DNA from 3 places in the Bradyrhizobium sp. STM 3562 genome. Region 2 is predicted to be linked to each of the others. Evidence: predicted binding sites of a transcription regulator. Region 2 holds the regulator's gene; each other region holds the start of a gene.
The links. Region 2 encodes LexA, which represses DNA repair genes until DNA is damaged. Its sites were predicted from a motif close to TGTTCNNNNTGTGTTCNG; they were not measured.
Positions count from the first base shown of each region.

Region 1: ruvC (crossover junction endodeoxyribonuclease RuvC) is a predicted target of LexA. The motif match lies at 1,494-1,511, and genes of this name have one in related genera.
Region 3: P6U23_RS21405 (single-stranded DNA-binding protein) is a predicted target of LexA. The motif match lies at 2,612-2,629, and genes of this name have one in related genera.

Region 1 is NZ_CP120694.1:7,588,338-7,592,754, forward strand. It holds gene ruvA (Holliday junction branch migration protein RuvA) at 327-944, opposite strand; gene ruvC (crossover junction endodeoxyribonuclease RuvC) at 941-1,468, opposite strand; gene P6U23_RS35145 (YebC/PmpR family DNA-binding transcriptional regulator) at 1,659-2,405, opposite strand; gene P6U23_RS35150 (methyl-accepting chemotaxis protein) at 2,617-4,371, shown strand.
Region 2 is NZ_CP120694.1:4,711,878-4,716,294, reverse strand. It holds gene P6U23_RS21915 (GDSL-type esterase/lipase family protein) at 220-717, shown strand; gene P6U23_RS21910 (hypothetical protein) at 718-924, opposite strand; gene P6U23_RS21905 (hypothetical protein) at 1,087-1,509, opposite strand; gene lexA (transcriptional repressor LexA) at 1,805-2,497, opposite strand; gene glp (gephyrin-like molybdotransferase Glp) at 2,829-4,040, opposite strand.
Region 3 is NZ_CP120694.1:4,608,071-4,612,487, forward strand. It holds gene gyrA (DNA gyrase subunit A) at 1-1,394, opposite strand, end outside; gene P6U23_RS21400 (DUF2306 domain-containing protein) at 1,566-1,964, opposite strand; gene P6U23_RS21405 (single-stranded DNA-binding protein) at 1,983-2,474, opposite strand; gene P6U23_RS21410 (outer membrane protein) at 2,912-3,682, shown strand; gene P6U23_RS21415 (outer membrane protein) at 3,939-4,417, shown strand, end outside.

The DNA.
Region 1 (4,417 bases), 2.9 Mb from region 2:
CTGCCAACGCACAACGCTGGCAGTTCTCCCTCTCTCCGTCCTTACGGGGACGCAACGCGCAAAGCCCGCGTTGAGAGGGCCGGGGTGAGGGGCTGCTTGCCCGAGCACGGTGCGCGGAGAGTCCCCCTCGCCCGGATCGCATCGGCGATGCGATCCGACCTCTCCCCGCAGGCGGGGCGAGGTGAAGAGAACTCCCGCTTGGAGTGTTGTAGGGTGGGCAAAGGCGCTCCTGGCGCTGTGCCCAGCATCCTTCCATTCGAACCCATGCATGGCAGGCACGCTGCGCTTTGTCTGCCCTGCGATCACTCCGCTGAGATGCGAGACCATCACTTCGCCAATTCCTTCAGGCCCAGCCTGATCAATTGCGCCGTCTCCGCGTTCTCCCCCGCATTACGCGCGGCGGAGGCAATCGCGGCGGCGGCCTGCGGCTGGCCGTAGCCGAGATTGACCAGCGCCGAGATCGCGTCGGCGACAGGGCGCGGGGCGCGGGCCTCGTCGACCGCGCCGGCCAGATGCACCACCGCGGGATCGACATCGGCAAAGCCGGGGGCCTTGTCCTTCAGTTCCGTGACGATGCGCTCGGCGACCTTGGGGCCGACGCCGGGGGTGCGTGTCACGGCCGCCTTGTCGCGCAGTGCAATCGCATTGGCAAGCTCGGCCGGCGGCAGCGTGCCGAGCACGGCGAGCGCAACTTTGGCGCCGACGCCCTGCACCGTCTGCAGCAAGCGAAACCACTCGCGCTCGATGTCGCTTCTGAAGCCGAACAGTTTGATCTGGTCCTCGCGGACGTAGGTTTCGATCGACAGCACCGCGGCCTCACCGGGCGTGGGCAGCGCCTGCAGCGTGCGCGCCGAACAATGCACCTGATAGCCGACGCCGCCGACGTCGAGGATGACGAAATCCTCGCCGTAGGAATCGATCAGGCCCTTCAGCTTGCCGATCATATGCCGACCACCTTGAGCCGCAGGCTCGCGCTCTGGCGATGGTGCGCATGGGTGATCGCGACCGCCAGCGCGTCAGCGGCATCGGGCGATTTCGGCTCGGCCTTGGGCAGGAGGATTTTCAACATCACCGCGATCTGGTTCTTGTCGGCATGGCCCGCGCCGACCACGGTCTTCTTCACCTGGTTCGGCGCATATTCGGACACCGAGATGCCGAAACTTGCCGGCACCAACATGGCGACCCCGCGCGCCTGGCCCAATTTGAGGGTGGCGACGCCGTCCTTGTTGACGAAGGTCTGCTCGACCGCGGCTTCCGCCGGGCTGAAATCGCGCAGCACCGCGGCCAGGCCATCATGAATCACCAGCAGGCGGCTCGCGAGCGGCAGATGGTCCGGCGGCTCGACCGAGCCGCAGCCGACAAAGGTCAGGCGGTTGCCATCACTCTCGACCACGCCCCAGCCGGTACGGCGCAGGCCCGGATCGATGCCAAGGATGCGGATTGGGGCGCGAATCGATGCGGGTGCCATGGGCTAGTGATAGCCTCTGGCGAGAAGCAACGAAACAGGAACGGGGCGACATACCCGGGGAAAGCGCGGCTTGTGTCTTTGGCACGTCATTCCGGGGCGCCTCGAAGAGGCGAACCCGGAATCTCGAGATTCTCAGGTGCGCATGCGCACCATAGTTCGATGCTTCGCATCGCCCCGGAATAACGGAGTCCTAACCCCCCACTTTCGCCATCAGCGCGTCGGAGATCTCGAAATTGGCGAACACGTTCTGCACGTCGTCGTGCTCGTTCAGCATGTCCATCAACTTCAACAGCTTCTCGCCGGTCTCGTCATCGACGGCAACCGTATTCTGCGGCTTCCAGGTCAGCGCCGCCTTGCGCGGCTCGCCGAACTTGGCCTCCAGCGCTTTTGCGACCTCGCGGAAGCTTTCCGGGGATGTATAGATCTCGTGGCCGCTCTCGCTCGAGCTCACGTCATCGGCGCCCGCCTCGATCGCCGCGTCCAGCATCGCATCGTCGGAGGCGACGCTGGCATCATACTCAATCAGCCCGACGCGATCGAACATGAAGGCGACCGAACCGGTTTCGCCGAGATTGCCGCCTGATTTGGTGAAATAGGAGCGGATGTCGGAGGCGGCGCGGTTGCGGTTGTCGGTCAGCGCCTCGACGATGATGGCGACCCCGCCGGGGCCATAACCTTCGTAGCGGATCTCGTCATAGTTCTCGCCCTCGCCGCCGATCGCCTTCTTGATCGCCCGCTCGATATTGTCCTTCGGCATGTTCTCCTGCCGCGCGGCGACCACCGCCGCGCGCAGCCGCGGATTCATGGCGGGATCGGGCGTGCCGAGCTTGGCGGCAACCGTGATTTCGCGGGCCAGCTTGCCGAACAGCTTCGACTTCTGGGCATCCTGCCGGCCCTTGCGGTGCATAATGTTCTTGAATTGGGAATGTCCGGCCATGCGACGTCTCTTGGAATCGACCCCGGAATCGCCCGGGGGTGGAAGGCGCGGCGTTATAGGCCGCGGGACCGCCAAAATCAAAGATTTGGCACTGCCCCTCAGCATGTAGGTATTTGGTTCTGCCCACGAAACAGGCAAGTGTTAACCACGACTTCACGCGTCGGTGGAAGAATGGGGAACCTCAACTTGCTTTCCCGTTCCCAGAGCAACCATGGCGTTCGGTTTTTTTCGCAAACGCGTGCCCGAGCCGGTCGCGCCCGCGCCGGCGGCGAAAGCGCCGGAGCCGGCCCTTGCGACCGATGCCGGCCCAGAATCGGATTCAACGAGCGAACTCCTCGAGCTCCTGGAACTGGAGCTTGGCGGCACCATCCGCCAGCTCGAGCGGGCGGCGCACTCGGTTGCGGCCGGCGCCGAGGCAACCGCCGCGACACTCGCCACCATCCGCGAACGCACCGACGCGCTGACCGGTCGCAGCAGCACCGCCCAGGGCACTGCAACCACCTTCACACAGGCCGCCGAGAAGTTCACCCGCTCCGCGGAAGGCATCGGCGCGCAGGTGCGCGATGCCGGCAAGCTCGCCGATCTCGCCACCGCCGCCGCCAGGGAGGCACGCACCAATGTCGACCGCTTGCGCGAATCCTCCGCGGCCATCGGCAATGTGGTCAACCTGATCGCGCAGATCGCGCGCCAGACCACGCTGCTCGCGCTGAACTCCACCATCGAAGCGGCGCGGGCGGGCGAAGCCGGACGCGGCTTTGCCGTGGTGGCGACCGAGGTCAAGGCACTGGCCGTGCAAACCCAGAGCGCGACCGAAGAGATCAGCAAGAAGATCGAAGCGCTGCAGAAGGATGCGGCCGGCTCGGCCGATGCCGTGCACCGCATCTCGCAGGCGATCGATGCGATCCGCCCCGTGTTCGAGAACGTCAACGGCGCGCTGACCGAGCAGAACCGCACCACCGGCGAAATGTCCGACAACGCCGCCTCAGCCTCGCATTTCATCGCCTCGGTGGGCGAAGGCGCGGCCGCAATCGACGGCGCCGCCAAGGCGGCGGAAACCCACGGCGAGAGCGTGGCCTCCGCCGGCAAGGCGGTGACGCAGTTTGCGCAAAAACTGAAGATACGCAGTGCCGTGCTGCTGAATCAGAAGGACAATGAAGAACGCCGCAGGCATGAGCGGCTGCCGTGCCATCTGAAGATCGAGATCGAAACTGCGCGCGGCATCGTGGCAGCGCCAGTCTACGAGATTGCGAGGCAAGGCGTTCTGATCTCCGGCGCGGAAGCCGCCAAGCTGCCGCTGCATCAAAGCCTCGATGCCAGGCTTGAGGGTATCGGTGCCTGCCGGATTCGCATCAGCCAGTACTCCAAGGCCGGCGCGCAGGCCCGCTTCGAGGCCGTGAGTGCCGCCCTTGCCGACAAGATCGAGGACCAATTGTGGGCGATCCGCGAGGAGAACATCGAGTTCGTGACCCGCGCGATGGAAGCCGGTGTCGCCCTGAACAAGATTTTCGAGGATGCGGTCGCGCGCGGCGCCATTTCGCTGCAGGATCTGTTCGACAGCGACTATGTCGAGATCGCCGGCACCAATCCGGTGCAGTACCGCACCAAATTCCTCGACTGGGCCGATCGCGCATTGCCGCCCTTCCAGGAACCGTTTCTCGCCAATGACGCGCGCATCGCGTTCTGCGCCGCAGTCGACCGCAACGGCTATCTGCCGGTGCACAACAAGATCTACTCGCATCCGCAGCGCCCGGGCGACGTCGCCTGGAACACCGCCAACTGCCGCAACCGCCGCATCTTCAACGATCCGGCCGGCCTCGCCGCCGCCCACAATGCACGCGCCTATCTGATCCAGAGCTACGCGCGCGACATGGGGAACGGCAACACGGTGATGATGCGGGAGATCGACGTGCCGATCCGCGTGCGCGGACGGCACTGGGGCGGCTTGCGCACCGCCTACAAGCTTTGATGCGCTTGGAATGGGAATGAACGGGAATAGGGAATTGGTGTAGTCA
Region 2 (4,417 bases):
GGCAGGTCACGTAGTGCGGGAGCATGAGTCCGGGAACCCGGGAAAACCGGAAAGGACTATTCGCCAGCAGTGAACAATCGGGTCTTGCTCCGCCGTCATCCTCACCTTGGCGGATCTGGAGGCCCCGCGGCGGTTTCAGGGCCGTGTGTGCTTGACGCTCGACATCTGGGATGCTGATGCACCGAGCTATTGCTGTAGAATCAAATTCAGGATCTGAAGATGAGCGTCATATCCAGACTGCTTCTTCCACTTGTCGCGTTGGCGGTTTTCTTTCAGCTTGGCGGAGCACATGCCGCGACTGTCGTCGCCCTCGGTGCGAGCAACACCGCCGGCAAGGGCGTCTCGCCTGACCAGGCGTACCCGGCACAGCTTGAGGCGATGCTTCGTGCGCGAGGCTTGGACGTCAACGTGATCAATGCGGGCATCAGCGGTGACACCACGGGCGGCATGATGGCTCGGCTGGAAAGCGCAGTTCCGAAAGGGACCAAGGTCGTGATTCTTCAGCCCGGCGGAAATGATCTGAGAAAGGGAGCGCCCAACTACACCATTGAGTTGCAACGTCGGCTCACGGCGATGGGGGTCAGGGTTGTCATGCTGCCAAACGGAATGTTCCGGGGCAAACCGCACCAGCCTGATGGCATGCATCTGACTCCGGAGGGCTACCACATGCTCGCGCAACAGCTCGTTGGTCCCGTCGCCAGTGCATTGCGGAAGTAGCTAAGCGATCTCTCCGCTCTGAGAGCCGGCCGCAGCCGGCTCTCGGCGCATATCATCTTGAGCGATATCGAAGGCGCCCAGGTGAAATTCTTCGGCGATGCCGTCGCCGCTGCCCGGCAGCCTGACCAGCGTAAACGCCGCGTTGGGAAATTGCTGCCAGATGCCGATATCTTCGGCCGTCACCGTGAGCCAGCCAAACGTAAACATATAGCGGCCAGGCTGCGCCACCCGCCCGGCCTTCTGCCACGTGATCTTGTTGACCACAGGTCAGCTCCAAGGACGCGTTTACAAACCACTCAAAAATCACGTTCGATACGCGCGCGGCACCGCCGGCAAAAACCGGCGGAACCATCGATTGCGCTAACTGTCTCAGTCGACCGGCAACCGCCGCGTCGCGGGCGTCGTCTCCGCGGTGTGCGCGGGCGTGCCGACAGGGTGCGTCACCGGCAACTGCAGCACTGTTACCCGCTGGCCCTCGCAGAGCAGGGTCACCAGCACGTGGCTGCCATCCGGAAATTCGATCGCATCATGATGACGATCGGGAATGTGCGTATCGATGGTGTTGAATTTTCCGACACGGAAGTTGACGGTCCGCGTCCAGATCCATCGATTGTCATAGCGAACGTTGTCGGCGAAGGCGAGCTCGGTGCCCGGCAGCATGCAGACCGCGACCGTCGGATCGCTCTCTGATGCAAAACCGCGGGTCGAGGTGCCGCGGAATGTCGTGGTGATCAGCGTTTCGCCAACCTGAGCGGGACGTGACGCCACGGCATGCAGGCTATAGTCACACATCGGATTGCTCCTCGCTTGAGATAGTCAACCCGCGCTCTTTCGAGGCGCAGGCCTCTATCAGAGTGGACGAGCCCTCCAGTCTCAGAGGGCTTGTGGGCGATTATGCGGCCCGCAATGGCGAAGTGCGATCACATCCGTTTGACTGTGTGCATTTCCTTTGAGCGTCAGCGCTCGACGTGTGCATCGCATCCATTGCTGGCGGGGCACAAACTCCAACTCTGCCGGAATCGGCATCCGGCAGTGCCAACGCAATCGCAGTCGCGCGCCTCACGTGCGTCAGGCGCGCGCAGACAGTTTAGTACTTTCGGTAGAGCCCGACCAGCTTGCCCTGAATCTTGACGCGGTTCGGCGGCAGGATGCGCACCTCGTAGGCGGTGTTCGCGGGTTCCAGCGCGATCGAGGCGCCGCGACGGCGGAAACGCTTCAGCGTCGCTTCCTCGTCGTCGATCAGCGCGACCACGATGTCGCCAGTATCGGCGGTCTCATTTCGCTGGATCAGCGCCATGTCGCCGTCGAGAATGCCGGCATCCACCATGGAGTCGCCGCGCACCTCCAGCGCATAATGCTCGCCGGAGCCGAGCATATCCGGCGGCACGCTGATCGTATGGCTGCGGGTCTGCAGCGCCTCGATCGGCGTGCCGGCCGCGATGCGGCCCATCACCGGAACGGCCACCGGACGCTCGCCATCATCGGCGGCCGCGCCGCGTCCCTTGCCGAGATTGCCTTCGATGACGCTGGGCGTGAAGCCGCGGCGGCCGGAGGTCGCCGGCGACAGTTCGGGCAGCTTGATCACCTCGATGGCGCGGGCGCGGTTCGGCAGGCGACGAATGAAGCCGCGCTCCTCAAGTGCGGTGATGAGGCGATGGATTCCCGACTTCGAGCGCAAATCGAGCGCATCCTTCATCTCGTCGAAGGAGGGCGGAACGCCAGCCTCTTTCAGCCGCTCGTTGATGAAACGCAGAAGTTCATACTGTTTGCGCGTAAGCATCGCGACCAATCCCCAGGTTGATGTCGTTCGATTCCGGGATGTCGGAGCCGTCGGCTCCCCCTAGATCGTCGAAACAAATCATGAACGGACACTATATGTTCGATAAGTGTTCCGCAACCACTTAATTTCCGGTGAACGCGATTAGTTTGCGTGAAAAGCGCGCGCGGAACCTTAGTCCGCTCGCGTGCGTGCTCGCAAGATGCGCGAACGGCACGATGCGCGAGCGGATGCCGCCGATCTCGCCCGAATCATGCCGGCCACATGCGCCGTCATTTGCGGATTTCGACACTTCGCATCGTCCCGGAACGATGGTGCAAGTCATCGAGCGCAGCTATTCCGGCAGCCGCAGGATCTCGCAAGGCGAGCCGGCCTTCGCCGCCGGCGCAAAGGGCGGGCGGATCACCAGTACCCGGGCGCGCGAGAGATAGTTGAGCAGCGAGGAGTCCTGCCGGGTGACCGGTGTTGCGATCGGGGCGCCCTCGGCGCGGTCATCGAGCGTTGCGCGCAAGTAATCCTCGCGCACGTCATTGGGCCCGATGTCGCGGCCGAGCAGGGCGGCCTCGCGGGCGTGATGGATGGTCTTGCGGCCGGAAAGCGCGCGGATTAGCGGCACCACGAACAGCAGGGTGCAGACATAAGACGAGACGGGATTGCCGGGGACGCCGACGACGCGCATGGCACCGAGCCGGCCGTGCATCATCGGTTTGCCGGGCCGCATGGCGATCTGCCAGAACGCGATGCTGACCCGCTCGGCTTCCAGCGCCTTCTTGACGAGATCGTGGTCGCCGACCGACGCGCCGCCGGTGGTGACCAGGATGTCGGCGCCCAGATCGCGGGCGCGGCGGATACCGGCGACGGTCGCCTCCATGGTGTCAGCGGCGACGCCGAGATCGACGACCTCGGCGCCCTCGCTGCGCATCAGCGCGCGCAGGGCGTAGCCATTGGAATAGACGATCTGGCCCGGACCCGGCTCGGTGCCCGGCATCACCAATTCGTCGCCGGTGGCGAGCAGGGCGACCTTGGGGCGGCCGCGCACCGGCAGTTCCGGATAATTCATGCTGGCGGCGAGCGAGAGATCGCGGTCGGTCAGACGGCTTCCCGCCTCGAGCAGGACGTCGCCTTGCCGAAAGTCGACGCCGGCGGGGCGGATATGCCGGCCGAGGATCGCGGCTTCCTTGATTGTGATGGCGCCGCCGTCGGCAACCGTGTCTTCCTGGATCACCACGGCATCGGCGCCTTCGGGGATGACGCCGCCGGTGAAAATGCGCGCGGCTTCGCCTTTGCCGAGAGCGCGGTCGAACGGCCGGCCCGCGGCGACCTCGCCGATCACCTTGAGCTTTGCGTTGACCTCGGCGGCATCGGCCGCGCGCACGGCATAGCCGTCCATCGCCGACATCGCTTGCGGCGGCTGCGTACGCAGCGCCACGACATCGCGCGCCAGCGTGCGGTGATAGGCGAGATCCAATGCGACGGATTCCTCCGGCAAGGGCTTGGCGCCATCGAGGATCGCGGCGAGTGCGTCGGCAACCGGCATCAGGGCCACGGGCAAAACTCCAGATTCTGCGATCGCATTTGGGATCGCGGGTCGCTTCTAGCCGAGAGCGCGCGGCGAGGCAAAGGCGGCGCCCGTTCGCTTGGCCTGCGCATGCAATTCGCTGGAGCGGTTGCACCTCGTGCATGAGCCCGCGCCCGGCGAAACAACAGCAGCGGTGCAGGATCTATGATGCGTCCACCCAGGGCGTAAGCTGATCGAAGAAGAGGCATAAGCTGAGCGCGCAAGAAAAGGCCCCGACGCCTTGCAGGTGTCAGGGCCTCCCGGACGCTTGAGCCGTGGGCTGGCACGGCACGCACCTCAAACGCGCAAACCGACCGGGCTGTTCCAAACCAGAGACAAACAATTCCCATGGGATCGGGTACTAA
Region 3 (4,417 bases), 100 kb from region 2:
TGCAGACGCAAATCGAGGATCGCCCTGGCCTGCTCCAGCGAGAGCCGGATCGTACCGTCGGGCGAGAGCCGGTGGCGCGGATCGTCGATCAGCGTGAGCATCGCCTCGACGTCCCGCGCCGGCCAGTCGCGCGACATCAACGTCTCGCGCGCGGCTTCGGGATTTGGCGACGTGCGGATCACGCGGATGATCTCGTCGATGTTGGCAACCGCAATGGCGAGACCGACCAGGATGTGGGCACGGTCGCGCGCTTTGGCGAGCAGGAATTTGGTGCGGCGTGTCACCACCTGTTCGCGGAAATTGACGAAGACCGTCAGCAGGTCCTTCAGATTCATCGTCTGCGGCCGGCCGCCGTCGAGCGCCAACATATTGGCGGGGAAACTCGTTTGCAGCGGCGTGAACTTGTAGAGCTGGTTCAACACCACGTCGGCCATGGCATCCCGCTTCAGCTCGATCACGACACGAAAGCCCTCGCGGTCGGATTCGTCGCGCAGGTCGGCGATGCCGTCGATCTTCTTCTCGCGCACCAGATCGGCGATGCGCTCGACCATGGTCGCCTTGTTGATCTGGTAGGGGATCTCCGTGACGATGATCGCCTCGCGATCCTTCCGGATCGTGTCGATCGTCACCTTGCCCCGCATCACGATCGAGCCGCGACCGAGATGATAGGCGGAGCGGATGCCCTGGCGGCCCAGAATGATGCCGCCGGTCGGGAAGTCCGGTCCGGGAATGATGCTGATCAGCTCGTCGATCGTGAGCGACGGATTGTCGATCAGCGCCACGCAGGCGTCGATCACTTCGCCGAGATTGTGCGGCGGAATATTGGTCGCCATGCCGACGGCGATGCCGCCGGCGCCGTTGACAAGAAGGTTCGGAAATTTTGCCGGAAGGACCGACGGTTCCTTATCCGAGTTGTCGTAGTTGGGCTGAAAGTCGACCGTGTCCTTGTCGATGTCATCGAGAAGCGGAATGGCGGATCGATCCAGGCGCGCTTCCGTGTAACGATAAGCCGCGGGCGGATCACCGTCGACCGAACCGAAGTTGCCCTGGCCATCGATCAACGGCACGCGCATGGAAAAATCCTGCGCCATGCGGACCATCGCGTCGTAAATCGATTGGTCGCCGTGTGGGTGATATTTACCGATGACGTCGCCGACGACGCGCGCGGATTTGACGTATTTCTTTTCCGGCGTGTGCCCCTGCTCGTACATCGAGTAGAGGATGCGGCGATGCACCGGCTTCAACCCGTCGCGCGCATCGGGCAGCGCACGCGCCACGATTACGCTCATGGCGTAATCGAGGTAGGAGCGTTTCATCTCATCGAGAATGGAAACGGGACGAATGTCGGAAGGTCCCGACGGCTCGCCGGGCTTGTTATCTTCAGGTTCAGACAAGGGGAAATCCGGTCAGTCTTTAGCTAAGAATCATATAGCGCATGGGGGCAGTTTTCACCACCCCCAACCGACCCGAGAGGATCGTTTTTCTCTTCGTTTTTCCAGTTACTTACGGGGCGATCAGGCCCCCTCATCGACGACCCGCAGCCGGGCTTTTCCTGGCGCCTCGTTTCAGGGGCCGAACACCACCTGATGCATGATGCGCCCGGGCAGAAGCGTGAACAGGCCGGCGACGACCAGCGCGCCCGAAAACAGCATGATCATCGACCTGCGATGCGCCCCGACCTCATGACGGCGGGCCTTCCAGACCGCAAACGGAAGCACGGCGAGCGTGAAGATCGAGAGCAAGTGGATCGGGCTGAAGGGGCCGCGCAAGCGAAGCTCGTGAATCCAGAACGAGCTGATCGCAACCATCCCCATCAGCGCCACCCAGATCCATCCCAAGGTCCGATGCGGCAAGGTGCCCTTGGGCGCCGCAAGCTGCACCACGCCGAGCACGAAGGCCGCCATCGCCGCCGACGCGTGAAGCGGGATCGCAGGCGCGGCCTCGAGCAGTGGCGCAAGACTCAATCAAGCCTCATGCGGCGCTCAGAACGGGATGTCGTCATCCATGTCGCTGTTGCGGGCGCCGGCCGGCACGGCGCGACGCGGCGCAGGACCAGAGGACGACGGTCCGATCGCTCCGAAATCGCCACCCGTATCGTCGGCGCCAAAGCTTCCGCCGCCGCCGCGGCCATCAAGCATGGTCAGGTTGGAATTGAAGCCCTGCAGCACGACTTCGGTGGTGTATTTCTCGGCGCCGCTCTGGTCGGTCCATTTGCGCGTCTGCAGTTGCCCCTCGACGTAAACCTTGGCGCCTTTCTTCAGATATTGCTCGGCAACCTTGGCAAGCCCTTCGTTGAAGATCACCACCCGGTGCCACTCGGTCTTTTCCTTGCGCTCGCCGGTCGCCCGGTCGCGCCAGGTCTCCGAGGTCGCTACGCTCAAATTGGCGATCGGCCGGCCATCCTGGGTCCGCCGAATCTCCGGATCCTTGCCAAGATTTCCGACCAGGATCACCTTGTTCACGCTTCCCGCCATCGCCACTCTCCACGCTGAAAAATCGGAAGGCTCGGCCGGCACCGGCCTGCCCTAAGCCGCCGACCCTATACGCTTGCAGCGCGCTTAAGCCCGGCCATTCCTGAATTTATCCCCATATATAGCACCGCCGCAGGCCATGTTCCAGTTTTGTTCCAGGAAACGGGACCCCAATGCGGTCCGCGTCCGCCTTCTCGAAGAGCCTTCCCCCAAACGGCCGGCAGCCACCCTCCGCATGCCGCGCAAGGCACCGAAAAACCATGGATGTCCATTAGCTTAGCCACTGCGCAGTTCTCCACCGAGTGTTGCATTTCAGAGACGGCATTTCCGGTTCAATAGGGATATATACCGGCTGAGTTTGGATCGCATGGGCGGTCGCGACTGCTATTTGAGGGCGCTTCTGGGGAACTTAGGGAAGCGTAGGGTCCGGGGACGGTACGATGAAAGGGATTTTGCTGGGTGCGGTCGGGTTGATCGCATTGAGCGCTGCGGCTCCGGCGAGCGCAGCGGATCTTGCCGCACGGCCCTACACCAAGGCTCCCCCGATGGTGGCCGCGATCTATGATTGGAGCGGCTTTTACATCGGCATCAACGGCGGTGGTGGCTGGAGCCACAATTGCTGGACCAACACCGCGACCCCCGCAGGCGCGACCGTTCCGACCGTTTCGGAAGGCTGTCATGACGCCAGCGGCGGCATGGTCGGCGGCCAGATCGGCTATCGCTGGCAGGCGGCCAACTGGGTGTTCGGCGTCGAGGGCCAGGGTGACTGGGCCGACTTCAAGGGATCGAACGTCAGCGTCGCCTCACCGATCTTCGGGTTTGCCGCCACGAACCAGACCAAGGTCGATGCTGTCGGTTTGATCACCGGCCAGGTCGGCTACGCCTGGAGCAATGTGCTCTGGTACGTGAAGGGCGGCGCCGCCGTGACCCACAATAAGTACCAAGGCCTCCTGACTGCGACTGGCACGGTGTTCGACCGGGCTGACGAGGCCCGTTGGGGCGGCGCGATCGGAACCGGCGTTGAGGTCGGCTTCGCACCGAACTGGTCGGTTGGCGTCGAATACGACCATCTCTTCATGGGCCGCCAGACCTTTACGCTCACGGCTCCTGCCGGCGCGTTCTCGCGCACCGATAGCATCAAGCAGGACGTCGACATGGCAACCGTCCGGGTGAACTACCGCTGGGGCGGTCCTGTCGTCGGAAGGTACTGATCCTCGCCGACAGTTCGACTAAATTGCTCTAAAAAGGCCGGCTTTTTGCCGGCCTTTTTGTTGCCTGTCCGCAACAGTCCGATCGAGCCAGCCCGGATTCTCATCAACCAGCGCTTAACCACTGTGCATTTGTGAAACACCTGCGTTTTTTTGGTGACGGCATTTTGCAATCCGCTTCGCTATAGCTTGCTGCGGTTCAATTGATTCCGCTGCTGGTTGCGGCCGGTGGCCTTAAGAAAATGGATTGGAGAAGAAAATGAAAAAGGCTTTGCTGGTCGGCGTGAGTTTGGCGGCTATGGGGATTGCCCCGGCCGTTGCGGCGGACCTGGCTGCGCGTCCCTACACCAAGGCGCCCGCGCTGGCGCCCGTTTACAATTGGGGCGGCTTCTACATCGGCATCAACGGCGGCGGCGCCTCGAGCCACAATTGCTGGGACACGACCGCCATCGCCGGCGTCGCTGTGCCCGTGACCCGCGAAGGCTGCCATGATGCGACCGGCGGTCTCGTTGGCGGTCAGATCGGCTACCGGTGGCAGGCGGCGAGCTGGGTCTTCGGCGTGGAAGCTCAGGGCGACTGGGCGGACCTGAAGGGATCGAATGTGAGTTCGCCCGCTGCTTTTGCGCCCCTGGTCAACCAGACCAAGATCGATGCGATTGGCCTCTTCACCGGTCAGGTCGGCTATGCCTGGAACAACGTGCTCTGGTACGTGAAGGGCGGCGCTGCCGTGACCAACAA